DNA from 3 places in the Virgibacillus sp. M23 genome. Region 3 is predicted to be linked to each of the others. Evidence: predicted binding sites of a transcription regulator. Region 3 holds the regulator's gene; each other region holds the start of a gene.

Region 1 (4,823 bases), on a different contig from region 3:
TTATGTTTGTAACGTTATGACACAGGCTGGAGAAACAACAGGTTATACAGCAGCAGACCATGTTCAGGCAATACGAGATCATATTGGTGAAAAGAGTGTTGATGCAATTGTGGTGCATAATGAACCGATAGAGCAGACGGTTCGTGATATGTATGCGGAGGAAAATGCAGCCCCGGTTATTTATGATACAGATCGTTTATTAGAAATGGGCTTAAGAATTATTGAAGGGGATATAATTGATCCAACTCAATCTACATTACGACATGATAATCATAAAGTTGCATCATTATTATATTCTATTTTAAAAAATAATGGATAGCTAAGAATACAAGTAAAGGGGGGATATGATTGTCTTTTGCTTCTGAGATAAAAAAGGAATTAACAGCCATCGATATAGATGATTGCTGTATGCATGCAGAATTGGCTGCACTCATCCGTATGAATGGAGCGATATCCCTATCCAAGCAAGAATACACCTTAGACGTACAGACGGAGAACGCAGCTATTGCGAGAAGAATTTATACATTAATTAAGTCAACATATGCTCTACCTGTAGAGTTATTAGTACGCAAAAAAATGAAATTAAAGAAAAATAATGTTTATATTGTTCGGCTAAAGGAAGATGTGCGTTCTTTATTAAAGGATTTAACTATATTGCAAGAGCCCTATACCTTTACAAGGAATATATCCGAGAGATACGTAAAAAAATCTTGTTGCAAGCGTGCCTATTTACGTGGAGCGTTTCTTGCAGGTGGCTCCATTAATAATCCGGAGACATCTTCCTATCATTTGGAAGTATTTAACTTTTATCAGGAGCATAATGATGCACTTTGTGATTTACTTAATGCGTTTGATTTACATGCTCGTAAGCTGGAAAGGAAAAATGGATATATCGTATATATGAAAGAAGCAGAAAAGATTACGGAATTTCTTAGCATTATCGGTGCACATAATGCTTTATTTAAGTTTGAGGATGTACGAATTGTGCGTGATATGAGAAACTCTGTTAATCGACTTGTTAATTGTGAAACGGCTAATTTAAATAAAACGATTGGTGCAGCATTTCGTCAAATAGAAAACATTAACCTAATTGAACGTACAGTTGGTTTAGATCAGTTACCGGAAAAACTCAGGGAAATCGCAGTTTTACGTGTAAAACATCAGGATGTCTCCCTAAAGGAGCTTGGTGAATTAGTTACAAGTGGTAAAATATCAAAATCAGGTGTAAACCATCGCTTGAAAAAAATCGATGCTTTTGCTGAAAAAATTAAAAAAGGTGAAGTTTTACAGTAATTGTTTAATTTGATTACCATTCATGATATAATACGGATAATTTAAAATCTTGTAGTTTAATGTAGCCCTTCGTGATTCAGTGGGAAATTCCACTGAATCACCATATTTCGTTCTATTTATGTAATATTTGATAGCGTTTTCATTTAAGGGGAGGATGAGGTATTTGGTTGAGAGGTCAATTAAGGTGGAACTGACAACTGGCTTACAAGCGAGACCTGCAGCAGAATTTGTACAGGAGGCTAACCGATATACATCTCATATATTTCTTGAGAAAAATGGTAAAAAAGTGAATGCAAAGAGTATCATGGGCTTGATGAGCTTAGCGATAACTACTGGAGAACAGATTACGTTGATCGCAGAAGGAGCAGATGAAGAAGCAGCATTGTCACAACTTACTTCCTTTGTTGCCAAAAAGTAATAAAAAATCCCTTTCTTTTTGTGAAAGGGATTTTTTGAATAAAACTATTCTGGTTTACGTTCCATTATTTTATCAATCAGACCATACTCAACAGATTTATGAGCTGACATAAAATTATCGCGATCTGTATCTCGCTCGATAACATCTATTGGTTGACCAGTACGCTCTGAAAGAATTTCATTAATTTTTTCACGCATTTGGATGATTCTACGTGCGTGAATTTCAATGTCTGTAGCTTGGCCTTGTGTCCCTCCAAGCGGTTGGTGAATCATAACTTCACTGTTTGGTAATGCAAAGCGTTTCCCTTTTTCACCTGCTGCAAGTAAGAATGCACCCATAGATGCTGCCATCCCTGTGCAGATTGTGGAGACGTCAGATTTAATAAATTGCATGGTATCATATATAGCCATACCAGCAGTGATAGATCCACCTGGTGAATTAATGTATAACGAGATATCTTTTCCTGGATCCTCTGCTTCAAGGAATAGTAATTGTGCTACAATGGAATTTGCCACATTATCATCGATGGCACTCCCTAGCATAATGATACGATCTTTTAGTAAGCGTGAGTAAATATCGTAGGCACGCTCTCCACGATTTGTTTGTTCAATAACTGTAGGTATTAAATTCATGTAAAATCCTCCCTTATCTATTCGAATATCCATTAGATCGGATATATTTATCATAACTAATAGGTCAAAAAAGGTCAAACAAAAAGTTTAACTCGTAACCAATGAAAATACACTTCCATCATTCCCATAATTGTCAAAAATAAACCTATGATAACTAAAAATACTTGTGTAACTACTAATATGACGTTATAATATTCTATGTGTCTTAATTAGTGAATAGTACATGCGCCCGTAGCTCAGGGGATAGAGCAACGGTTTCCGGTACCGTGAGTCGGGGGTTCGAATCCCTCCGGGCGCGTAATTATGATCGTAGAAGAAGATAATAAAATAAGTAATAAAACACGTATAAATCTTGAAGTATCAAGATTTATACGTGTTTTTTGTTTGCAATATTTTTTGCAATTTTTTCAGTTAGAAACAGATTAAGATTTAAATGAAGTCAATTTCATTAACCATCCAGCCTATTAAATATAGAATAATTTATATGTTAATAGTGGAATACAGTTGATTTTCACTACAGCCGGACGAGTGCAGTCCGCGGAAGCCTTGTCTTTTTAATTCCTGCGTGTGTCTTAGTTGCACATGTATTCAAGCAAGCGTAGTTACCTTTAATCTTAATAAGTAGAAGCTGTGTCATACCTTCACGAACGATTGTCCTTGTATTTTTGCGAATAAACCGGGGATAATCTACAAAAATTAAGATCATTACTCGAAAATGGAGTTGGATCATATGTCGTATAGAAGTCAAATACCTCGAGAAGAAGGAATAGATCATACTTTAAGTCTTATAAGAGAAGGATATAGGTATATCTTAAATAGACGTCAAATTTTTAGTTGTGATATTTTCGAGACAAGGCTAGTTGGAAAAAAAGCGATTTGCATGGGAGGTAAAGAAGCAGCAGAAATATTTTATGACAACGAGAAATTTAAAAGAAAAGATGCAGCTCCTAATCGGGCAGTACAAACATTATTCGGTAAGAATGGAGTTCAGGCTTTAGATGGACAAGCCCATAGACAACGTAAGGAAATGTTTATGTCGATCATGTCTTCCAATGAACTGGACAGATTGACTGGAATTATAAGAAAACAATGGAAGTTAGCGGTAGATAAATGGGTGCAAATGGATAAGGTTATTTTTTATGAAGAAGTTAAGGAAATTATGTGCAGAACAGCCTGCGAATGGATAAGTATACCCGTGTCAGCAAATAAAGTAAAAGGGGTAACGAAAGATTTAGGGGCAATGTTCGAGTCAGTAGCAGCTATTGGCCCCACCCATTGGCTAGGAAGGAATGCTAGAAATCGTATAGAAAAGTGGGTAGGGAAACTCGTTGAAGAGATTCGTGATGGAAAAGTGAATGTATCTGAAAATAGTATTTTGTACAAATTTATTAGGTATCACGATCCATATGGGAATTCTCTTGATACAGATACAGTTGCTGTAGAAGTGATTAATATCTTACGGCCACTTGTAGCGATTGCTATATTCATCAATTTTATTGCTTTAACAGTTTATCATTATCCAAACGAAACGAAGAAGCTTGAAAGGAGTGATGAGAAATATTCTCTGAAGTTCATACAAGAAGTTCGGCGATTCTATCCATTTTTTCCTTTTGTCGCCGGACTGGTAAAAAACGATTTCATTTGGAAAGGGTATAAATTTGAAGAAGGTACGTTAACCTTACTAGATCTTTATGGTACCAATCACGATCCAAACATTTGGGAGAACCCTGATGTGTTCAACCCTGATCGGTTTACTACATGGGATGGTGGCTTATTTGACTTTATTCCACAAGGTGGGGGAGATTATTTTATGGGGCATCGGTGTGCTGGTGAGTGGGTGACCATAGAGATAATGAAAGTAAGCCTTGATTATCTAGTAAATCGAATAAACTATGATGTTCCTGATCAAGATTTAAGTTTTAGTATGGTTAGCATGCCAAGTATTCCCCGTAGTAAAATGGTGATAAAAAACATTAGCAAGAGAGAATAAATCCATTTTCTATTCTAATTGCGGTTATAGTGAGAGGCTATGTATAGAGGGCGAACAGTCAATTAATGGTTAATTGTCTCCTATTGAGATATGAAATATGCGGATTAATGGGTGGAATGAGAAGTAAAAAGGAATCCTCATTCCACAACCTTTTGTAAGTAGATTTTAAAAATGGTTTAATTTCGCTTTTTTTATCTTTGGCCATCTGGATTTTGGAACATACTTTATCATTGTTTCAAATAGGGAACCCCATTGCAGTTCCGTTAAAGATGCAACTGGAGTTTCATTATTTATTTGAAGATTTCTTTTTAAATGCTTCATTTGCGGTGGTGTAAATATACCTTTTAATGCAATCTCGATAGGATATTGTGGATGTTTAAGTGCATAATCAGCTAGTCCCCAGAAGATTAAATAATCGCTAATAGGTACAATCGGTTTCGCCTTTCTATTTATTTTAATCACAGCGGAATCAACTTTTGGTGGCGGGGAA
Region 2 (4,823 bases), on a different contig from region 3:
AACCCTTTTTCTGCGTGCGATATATCGCTGCTGAGGCCGTGCCCGCGAAAGCAAGTATATTTTTCATGGTGCTTCAATGATTTTCCTATTGACAAACATGATTATTCGTATTTATGAGTAAAGAAGTTGTATTTTGTCCCAACCCCTTTTCATTTATCTAACTCACGCCTTTTGCACTACAATTTCTTGATTGAAGACGTCTACTTTTACATTGGAAACATTATCATCTTCCAATATTAAGTCTGTTAATTGATCTTCGATTTTATCTTGGATTACTCTACGTAAAGGTCTTGCGCCAAAACGGCGGTCATAGCCAAGTCGAACCAATTCTTGTTTAGCTTCATTTGTAATCGTAATCGATAGATCATTTTCTTCGATTGTTTTTTGTAGATCAGCAAGCATAAGATCTACAATTTGCATTAGGTTTTCTTCGGTTAGTTCGTTAAATTGAATAATCGCATCGAAGCGGTTAAGAAATTCTGGTTTGAAATATGCCCCCAGATTCTCCATCGTAGATACAGATTCATGGGACTCCCTATTAAAACCAACATTCACTGTTTTAACACCTGTTCCAGCATTGCTCGTCATAATAATTACAGTTTCTTTAAAGCTAACTGTTCTTCCTTGCGAATCCGTTAAATGACCGTCCTCCATAATTTGTAGGAACATGTTTTGTACGTCTGGATGTGCTTTTTCTATTTCATCTAATAGAATAATGGAGTATGGGTTGCGACGTACTTTTTCCGTTAATTGACCCGCTTCTTCATGACCTACATAGCCTGGAGGTGAACCAATGATTTTTGATACAGCATGTTTCTCCATATACTCACTCATATCAAGACGGATTAACGAATCTCTGGAGCCAAATAATTCTTCCGCTAAGGCTTTTGTTAGTTCTGTTTTACCAACACCAGTTGGTCCAACGAAAAGGAAAGAACCAATTGGTCGATAATTTGATTTTAAGCCTGCTCGACTACGACGAATCGCTTTGGCAACTTTATCTACAGCTACATCTTGTCCAATCACTTTTGCACTTAGGTTTTCACCAATGTTTTTCATTTTTTCTTGTTCATCAGCTTGAAGCTTTGTAACAGGTATCCCAGTTTTTTCTTCAACAATCAATTGAATATCGGAAATATCTACATCGATAATTTGTTCTTCATCTTTCGCTTTATCTAGTTGTTTTTGCAACTGTATTTCTTGATATCTTAAATTTGCAGCACGTTCATAATCTTCTCTTTCAGCAGCTTCTTCTTTCTCTTTAATAATTTCTTCTAATCGTTGGTTTATTGTATCAGAGTCTTTCGAAGCATTAGCTAGATTCAAACGTGAACCAACTTCATCCATCAAATCAATCGCTTTATCAGGCAAGTAACGATCTTGAATATATCGTTTTGAAAGTGTTACAAATGCCCGAATAGCTTCATCAGAATAACGAACCTCATGGAATTTCTCATAACGATCCTTAATACCCTGTAATATCTGAACTGCTTCTTCACTTGAAGGTTCTTTTACAATGATGGGCTGTAATCTACGTTCTAGTGCCGCATCTTTCTCAATTTGACGATATTCTTTTAATGTTGTAGCACCAATTAATTGTAATTCACCTCTGGCTAGTGCAGGTTTTAAAATATTTCCTGCATCCATTTGCGAGCTTTCTGCAGTGCCTGCTCCAACTAATAGGTGTATTTCATCAACAAATAAGATAACATCTTGACGTTCTTGTAATTCGTTAATTAATTGTTTCATACGTTCTTCAAATTGACCACGAACACCCGTATTAGCAACAAGTGATGCCACATCTAGCATATAAATTTCTTTATTGATTAATTTTGTAGGCACATCTCCTTCTGTAATTTTAAGTGCCAAGCCTTCTGCAATCGCAGTTTTACCAACACCAGGCTCTCCTATTAATACGGGATTATTTTTATTTCTACGATTTAAAGTTTCAACAACTCGTTTGACTTCTTTATCTCTGCCGATTACCGGATCAATCAAACCAGCCCTTGCTGCATGTGTTACGTTTTTTGCAAGCTGATCAATTAATCCATTACCTCGGTTTCCGTTTTTTTGTTTTGTTCTTGTCCCCATTTTCGGAGATCCATTCGCTTGAAAACCATTCATATGTTCAAATGGGGATTGTGAGAAGAAGTCATTGGAATTCATCATTTGCCCTTGGATTTCACGAAAGCATTCATTACATAGGTGCATTTGCATATGCTGACTATTGATATTCATTGCAACATTAATGCTAGCTTCGTTTTGTTTACAGTTTTGACAAAGCATTTCCATTCCTCCTTAGAAATATGTTTATTGTAATCATTAAAAGTTTGACTTTGACTATATTTGACCTTTGACTATTATTATACTCTGACCTTTTTTGACTTTCAAGCATTTTGATTAATTTTTTTTACGATGCTCACTAGTAACATTCCCACATAAATGAGTTTATAAAACATGGCTATGCGAAGGAACAAAAGCGAAAGCACCCGATTAGAAACGTAGCGACTGGAGCGAGCCAGCGGAGAGTGCTTGCGAGTCAATGATGACTTATCAAAGGGCGATTCGTGAAATCGCCTAGTTTCTGGACAGCTGACTCCTTTTATAATTTCCTAGACTACAAAAAAGAGAGCATATGAGCCCTCTTTAACCATTTCTATTCATTTACCTTGAATTTTTCTCGATTACGTAATTCAACTCTTCTTGTTTTCCCAGAAGTAGTCTTTGGTAATTCATCAATAAATTCAATTTCTCTTGGATATTTATATGGACCAGTTAAAGTTTTAACATGCTCTTGCAACTCCTTGACTAACTCTGATCCTATTGCTTGAGATTGACGTAACACCACAAAGGCTTTTACAATGTTCCCCCGTATTTCATCGGGACTTGCTACAACAGCACATTCTTGGACAGATGGATGCTTAACCAATGCATCCTCTACTTCAAAAGGACCAATTGTATATCCTGAACTAATAATGATATCATCGCTTCTTCCTTCAAACCAGAAATAACCTTCCTCATCCTTAGAAGCCTGATCTCCTGTCACATAGTAATCGCCACGTCTTGACATAGAAGTCCGTTCTGTATCTTGATAATACTCTCGAAACAAGGCTGGGCAATCGAGCTTTACTGCAATATCGCCAATCTCCCCAACTTGAACGGGAATACCATTTTCATCAATAATATCGACCTCATTACCCGGAGTTGGTTTTCCCATTGACCCTGGTCTCACATCCATATTCTTCATAAATCCAAGTAGTAATGTGTTCTCCGTTTGTCCATACCCATCACGAACCGTTACATTAAAATAATGCTGAAATGTATTGATTACCTCCACATTCAATGGCTCACCAGCCGAAACAGCACTATGTAAGGCAGGAAGCTCGTATTCTTCCAAATTGTCGAGTTTTGCCATGATTCGGTATTCCGTAGGTGTGCAGCAAAGTACATTAATTTCTTGTTCCTGCAGTAACTGTAGATATTTTTCCGCGTCAAATTTTCCATGATAAATAAATCCTGTTGCTCCTGAACCTAACACAGATAATAATGGGCTCCAAACCCATTTCTGCCATCCTGGACCAGCTGTTGCCCAAACCTTATCTCCTTCGTTTATTGCTAGCCAGTTTTTTGCAGCTGTTTTCAGATGAGCATATCCCCAGCCATGTGTATGCACTACACCTTTGGGATTGCCAGTTGTTCCTGACGTATACGGTAAAAACGCAATATCATCTTTACAGGTTAATGCCAATTCTAATTGATCTGATGCATCTTCCATTAATCCTTCAAGAAAAAGCCAACCATCCACAGGCTCACCAATTACAATTTTTTGTAACTGATCATATTCGCTAATACCATAATATTGTTCAACATACGGATAATAACTTACAACTCCACGAACCCCTCCATGTGTAACACGATACTGTAAATCCTTTGTCTTCAGCATTTCTGAGCTTGGAATAATAATGATTCCTGTTTTAAGAGCTGCTAAATAGACCTCATAAGCTTTTACCAAGCGAGGTATCATCACAAGAATTTTGTCTCCTTTTTGCAAGCCACTCTCCAAGAAAGCGTTTCCAATTTTATTTACATTCCGCATTAATTCACTATATGTAATTTCCTTATGAACTCCACCTTCATTTTCCCAAATCAAGGCAACTTTAGTTGGGTCATTTGCATGACGTTCCATTTCCATGACAATATTATAATTATATGGAGCAATCAGATCTTCTTTATTCATAATGTCCAACTCCTTGTATGCTTTTCATCAGTATATCAAAAGTTTGGAAAATTATAAATAAAATATTATTAAGTTACGATCTGAGTAGGAACAAAAATAACTACCTCAAAAGTCAATGATAAAGTGAAACATTAATTAGTGAGTGGATAAGATCACCCGTCGATGACCTTACCCACTAATCTTATTATTTTTATATAGAACGTCTGTCTCAGCTTTCTTCTAAGCAGCTGATTTTCGTGGGTAATGGTTCAGGCTCCTTTGAGTAACTTTACTAACGACGAAGCATCGCCTCTGTTACTCTCTCTACCGACGTTCGCATTTCTATTCACTGTATTTTATAGAATATCTATTTAAGCTGACTTATAGCCCATAGATTGCTTTTGGTAATTGATCCTTTAGGACAAGATCATCCAAACTTTTAAAGCGATATCCTTGCTTTTTTAATTCGGTAATTATACGATCAAGTGCTTCAGCATTATCCGATGAAACCGTATGCAATAAAATAATTGCACCAGGATGTACCTGATCCATCGTCTGTTCGAATGCATACTTCCAGCCCTTTTGCTTCTTTGTCTCCCAGTCCTTG
Region 3 (4,823 bases):
CGATCAGATAGACTTGCAGCTGCTTCAATCGCTTCATCGGTTATCGTCACGCGATGATGTGCTTCATAACGATCACGTAAACCATTTAAAATTTGGACGGTTTCCTCTAACGTCGGTTCATCTACCTGTATAGGTTGAAATCTACGTTCTAGCGCTGCATCTTTTTCAATATATTTACGGTACTCGTCAAGCGTTGTAGCTCCAATACACTGAAGCTCCCCACGGGCTAATGAGGGTTTTAGAATATTTGATGCATCAATCGCACCTTCAGCCCCTCCTGCGCCAATTAATGTATGCAACTCATCAATAAACAGTATAATATTTCCAGCCTGGCGAATCTCTTCCATAACCTTCTTTAATCGATCTTCAAATTCTCCACGATATTTTGTTCCCGCTACAACTGTACCCATATCCAGTGTCATCACTCGTTTGTCTCGTAATGTCTCTGGCACTTCGTTATTAATAATTTGCTGTGCAAGCCCTTCGGCTACGGCAGTCTTACCTACACCTGGTTCACCAATTAAAACTGGATTATTCTTAGTTCTACGACTTAACACTTGAATAACGCGCTCAATTTCTTTGCTACGGCCAATAACGGGGTCAATATTACCTTCTTTCGCACTTACCGTTAAATCACGAGCAAGTGAATCAAGCGTCGGCGTGTTTGCATTAGATTGTTGACCGCGCCCCTGTCTGTTAGCCTGGGATTCATTACTTCCAAGCAATTGTAGCACTTGTTGTCTAGCTTTATTTAGGCTAACACCTAAATTATTTAATACACGAGCAGCAACACCTTCTCCTTCACGAATAAGACCAAGCAATATATGCTCTGTACCTACATAGGAGTGGCCAAGCTTTCTTGCTTCATCCTGAGATAGCTCCACAACCTTTTTGGCACGGGGTGTATAATGTATTGACTGCATCGGTTGTTTGCCAACACCAATTAGCTTTTCAACCTCTTCTTGTATTTTTGAAATTTCCAGCCCTAAAGATTGCAATGCTTTTGCCGCAATCCCCTCTCCTTCACGTACAAGTCCAAGGAGGATATGTTCTGTACCAATATTATTATGGCCTAATCGTACGGCTTCTTCTTGAGATAAAGCTAACACCTTTTGTGCTCTTTCTGTAAAACGTCCAAACATCATATAAAAAATTCCTCCTATCTATTTCTCTAATTGTAAACGTTGGCGAATAAGTGATGCTCGTAATATATCACGTTCATTCGCTGTCAATGTCTTTTTGGCATATTGTTGTAGGAATCCTGGCTGAGTAAGTATCATTAATTCATTGAGGATATTTCGTGAAACATTTTTCACAAGGCCTAAATCAATTCCTAGGCGTACATTAGATAAGCATTTAGCAGCTTCTTTCGACTCCATGATCCTAGCATATTCCAAAACACCAAAGGAACGATAAATTCTATCCTCCATTTTGTCACTTGATTGCTCCATTAATTGTTTTCTAGCATATCTTTCATGCTCTATGAGCTGTTTTACGACACTTTGTAAATCCTCCACAATATCTTCTTCTGATTTTCCAAGTGTAATTTGATTAGATATTTGAAAAATATTACCTTGCGCTTCACTACCTTCTCCATAAATACCGCGGACTACAAGCCCTAACTGATTAATGGCAGGTATCATACGATTTATTTGTTTTGTTAAAACAAGAGCTGGTAGATGCATCATGACAGATGCACGCATCCCAGTACCTACATTAGTAGGGCAGCTCGTAAGGTATCCTCTTGTTTCATCAAAGGCATAATTAATTTTTTCTTCTAACCAATCATCAAATTCAAATGCCTTTTGCAACGCCTTAGATAATTGAAATCCTGGAAAGTACAGTTGCAAACGAATATGATCTTCCTCGTTGATCATCAAGGACACCTGTTCATTCTCAGAAATAAGTGTTGCAGCTGACTCTGAGTGCTTTGCCAATAATGGGCTGATTAAATGTTTTTCTACTAATACGCGTTTCTCAACTGCTGATAAGTCCCGGATAGAAATAAAGGAAATATTCTTATACTCGCTAAATGACTGATTTTCATATTTCTCTTTAAAGAAATTCCTTATTTCTTCTAATTGATTTGGCTCAGCAAGAATTGGATAAGCAATATTTGCAAAGTTCCTTGCAAGGCGAATACGACTACTTAGTACAATATCGCTATCTGGTCCTTCCTCCCTCATCCAAGGGCTAATAGCCTTATTCATAAATTGCTGTAGTGTCATGTATGATCACCTGCTCCCGAATCATCTTGCGCATGATTTAACGCTTTAATTTTATCTCTTATTTTAGCAGCCTCTTCAAATTCCTCATTCTCCACCAGCGTTTTTAGTTTTACTTTTAATTCTTCTGCTTGCTTCTTCTTATGCAAATCCCCACCTTGGCGTTTAGGGATTTTTCCGCTATGCTTTGTATTACCAGCATGTACTCGTCGGAAAATAGGGTCCAGACGATGATTAAACGTTTCGTAGCAAAGCGCACATCCAAATTTCCCTATTTGTTTGAATTCCGAGAAGGTCATTTCACATTTAGGACACTGTAGCTCTTTTACTTGCTGATAGGCTGACCCTTGAGGTCCCGCCATATTTGATGTATCAAAGTTAAAGAGCCCAGAAAGTAAATTATGCAATGAATATCCATCTTCTGGATATGTCAAATATCCTTTTTCTTTTGCACAAACTTTACATACATGCACTTCCATCTTTTGTCCCTGAATCAATTGTGTAAAGTGCAGTGTAGCAGGTCGTTCATGACATTCCTGGCATTCCATTTGCATTCCCCCCTACTTATTCAAATACTTTAGCGTATTCAGCATCGTTGTAAGTATGCGCGCACGAATTTCATCTCGTAACGGCAATTGAAATGCGAGTGTATTTCTATCAATAGCACTCAGCATAATTTTTGCTTCGCGTTCTGTAATAAGATTTTCTTCCAATAGCCTTTCTAACACATCGACAGATTTTTGTTGAGAAACTGTTGGATTAATCATTTCAATTATTTCATTGATTAATTCTGATTTATCTTGATGAATTACTCGCATAATACGAATATATCCACCACCACCACGTTTACTCTCCACTATATATCCTTTTTCCACAGTAAAGCGCGTATTAATCACATAATTTATCTGTGAGGGGACACATTGAAATTGATCAGCGATCTCGCTTCGTTTAATTTCAATCACATTTTTTCCTTTAGCCTGAAGTATCTGTTTTAAATAATTTTCTATCACATCTGAAATATTACTCATATGCCCACCCCCTTTTTAGCTGCATCCTTTGACTTTGACTATCTTTGACTTTACCTTTATTATACGTCAAAATCGAGAAGATGCAAATACCTTGTTCTATGTTTATTCTAGACAAAAATCACCATTACGAAACCTATGAATGAACGAGATCTCTATCATTTCTTCTATTAAAAAAAGAACCTTACACCATATTATATGTTGTAAAGTTCTTCTAGCAGCCCCATTTACTTAAGCTCAGATATATTTTTCACATGATCTACTTTAGAAATTTCCTCAAATAAAGAAATTCGATCTAGATCTGGCTTTCTTTCTATTTTAATAAAAATATTTCGCAAGTCGTTTTCTATTTTAATAATCTCTACTTTTTTTATGGTTAAATCGAATTTTTCCAACGCTGAAACAAGCTCATTCACCTTTAGATCGGGTAAGGTGACAATCTCAATTAAGTGGGAAGTCCCCCCCTTTGTAAATAGTCGCTCAAAATTATTAAGAAAAATTAAACTTAGTAAAATGATAAATGTCGTAAAAACAGCAGCTGCGTACATGCCGGCACCAACCACAAGCCCTATACCAGCAACTGTCCATATGGAAGCAGCAGTTGTTAAACCGCGAATTGCGCCACCATAAACAATAATTGTTCCTGCTCCCAGAAAACCTATCCCGCTTATTACATAGGATGGTATTCTCGCAGGATCGAATCGAACGTTATCATACTCCATAAATGACTCAAATCCAAATAAGGAAAGTAGCATCATTAAACAGGCTCCGACCCCAACTAAGATATGTGTGCGAAAACCGGCTGAATGATTCTTTACTTCTCTTTCAAATCCAATTAACCCAGAAAGAACTAACGCAATTAATACACGTAACATAATAAGATAAAAATGATCACCCAATAATTCGTCTAAAAAAGCTTGCAATTTTCGCACCCCCCTGTCCATTTTTCCCTTCATTTTACATGAATCTAAATAAAAGGTATAGTGGCATCTTTTTATATTTTTCTCTTATATATATGATTAAACCTTGCTATTTATCATAATACTACTGGCCAAATATTTTACATAAGAACAAATGGAGCGAGTCAACGGAGGTAAAGGAATCACGGTGAGCTTGCGAGCCGATGATGACTTAGATTAGGGTTATTCGTGAAGTTACCTTGTTTCTGGGTGCTAGAGCCGGGTGGACGCGGCTCAACACGCCCATATTTATACACAGGATCAAATTTAATTAACTCCTAGACTACAAAAAAGACTGAGTAAAAAAATTCACTCAGTCTTCCTTCTTGTTCGCCTGGCGGCGTCCTACTCTTGCAGGGGCAAAGCCCCAACTACCATCGGCGCTGGAGAGCTTAACTTCTGTGTTCGGCATGGGAACAGGTGTGACCTCTCCGCTATTGCTACCAGACCTAAAGGATGTAGATCGTTCTGTGTTGTTTCAGAACGTCCTTCTTCTTAAGGACAAGTTATATTATATGCAGTTTCCTGAGAAAATGCAAGGATTTTTTTGTACCCTAAAAACTAAATAAGAGATCATTCAACGACAACCAAAAGAAGTTAGTTAAGTCCTCGAT

The links. Region 3 encodes CtsR, which represses protease genes until heat stress. Its sites were predicted from a motif close to ATGGTCAATAAAGGTCAAACA; they were not measured.
Region 1: a site for CtsR is predicted at 2,404-2,424, ahead of clpP (ATP-dependent Clp endopeptidase proteolytic subunit ClpP). Genes of this name have one in related genera too.
Region 2: a site for CtsR is predicted at 2,368-2,388, ahead of RVS70_RS14220 (ATP-dependent Clp protease ATP-binding subunit). Genes of this name have one in related genera too.

What each region holds. Positions count from the first base shown of each region.
Region 1 is NZ_JAWDHA010000012.1:57,348-62,170, reverse strand. It holds gene RVS70_RS07220 (gluconeogenesis factor YvcK family protein) at 1-319, shown strand, start outside; gene whiA (DNA-binding protein WhiA) at 349-1,293, shown strand; gene RVS70_RS07210 (HPr family phosphocarrier protein) at 1,457-1,711, shown strand; gene clpP (ATP-dependent Clp endopeptidase proteolytic subunit ClpP) at 1,756-2,343, opposite strand; tRNA gene RVS70_RS07200 (tRNA-Arg) at 2,569-2,641, shown strand; gene RVS70_RS07195 (cytochrome P450) at 3,074-4,333, shown strand; gene erm (23S ribosomal RNA methyltransferase Erm) at 4,499-4,823, opposite strand, start outside.
Region 2 is NZ_JAWDHA010000038.1:834-5,656, reverse strand. It holds gene RVS70_RS14220 (ATP-dependent Clp protease ATP-binding subunit) at 163-2,286, opposite strand; gene mbcS (acyl-CoA synthetase MbcS) at 2,657-4,237, opposite strand; gene pdaA (delta-lactam-biosynthetic de-N-acetylase) at 4,598-4,823, opposite strand, start outside.
Region 3 is NZ_JAWDHA010000017.1:65,012-69,834, forward strand. It holds gene clpC (ATP-dependent protease ATP-binding subunit ClpC) at 1-1,145, opposite strand, end outside; gene RVS70_RS09185 (protein arginine kinase) at 1,164-2,228, opposite strand; gene RVS70_RS09190 (UvrB/UvrC motif-containing protein) at 2,225-2,773, opposite strand; gene RVS70_RS09195 (CtsR family transcriptional regulator) at 2,786-3,253, opposite strand; gene RVS70_RS09200 (MgtC/SapB family protein) at 3,478-4,125, opposite strand; rRNA gene rrf (5S ribosomal RNA) at 4,542-4,657, opposite strand.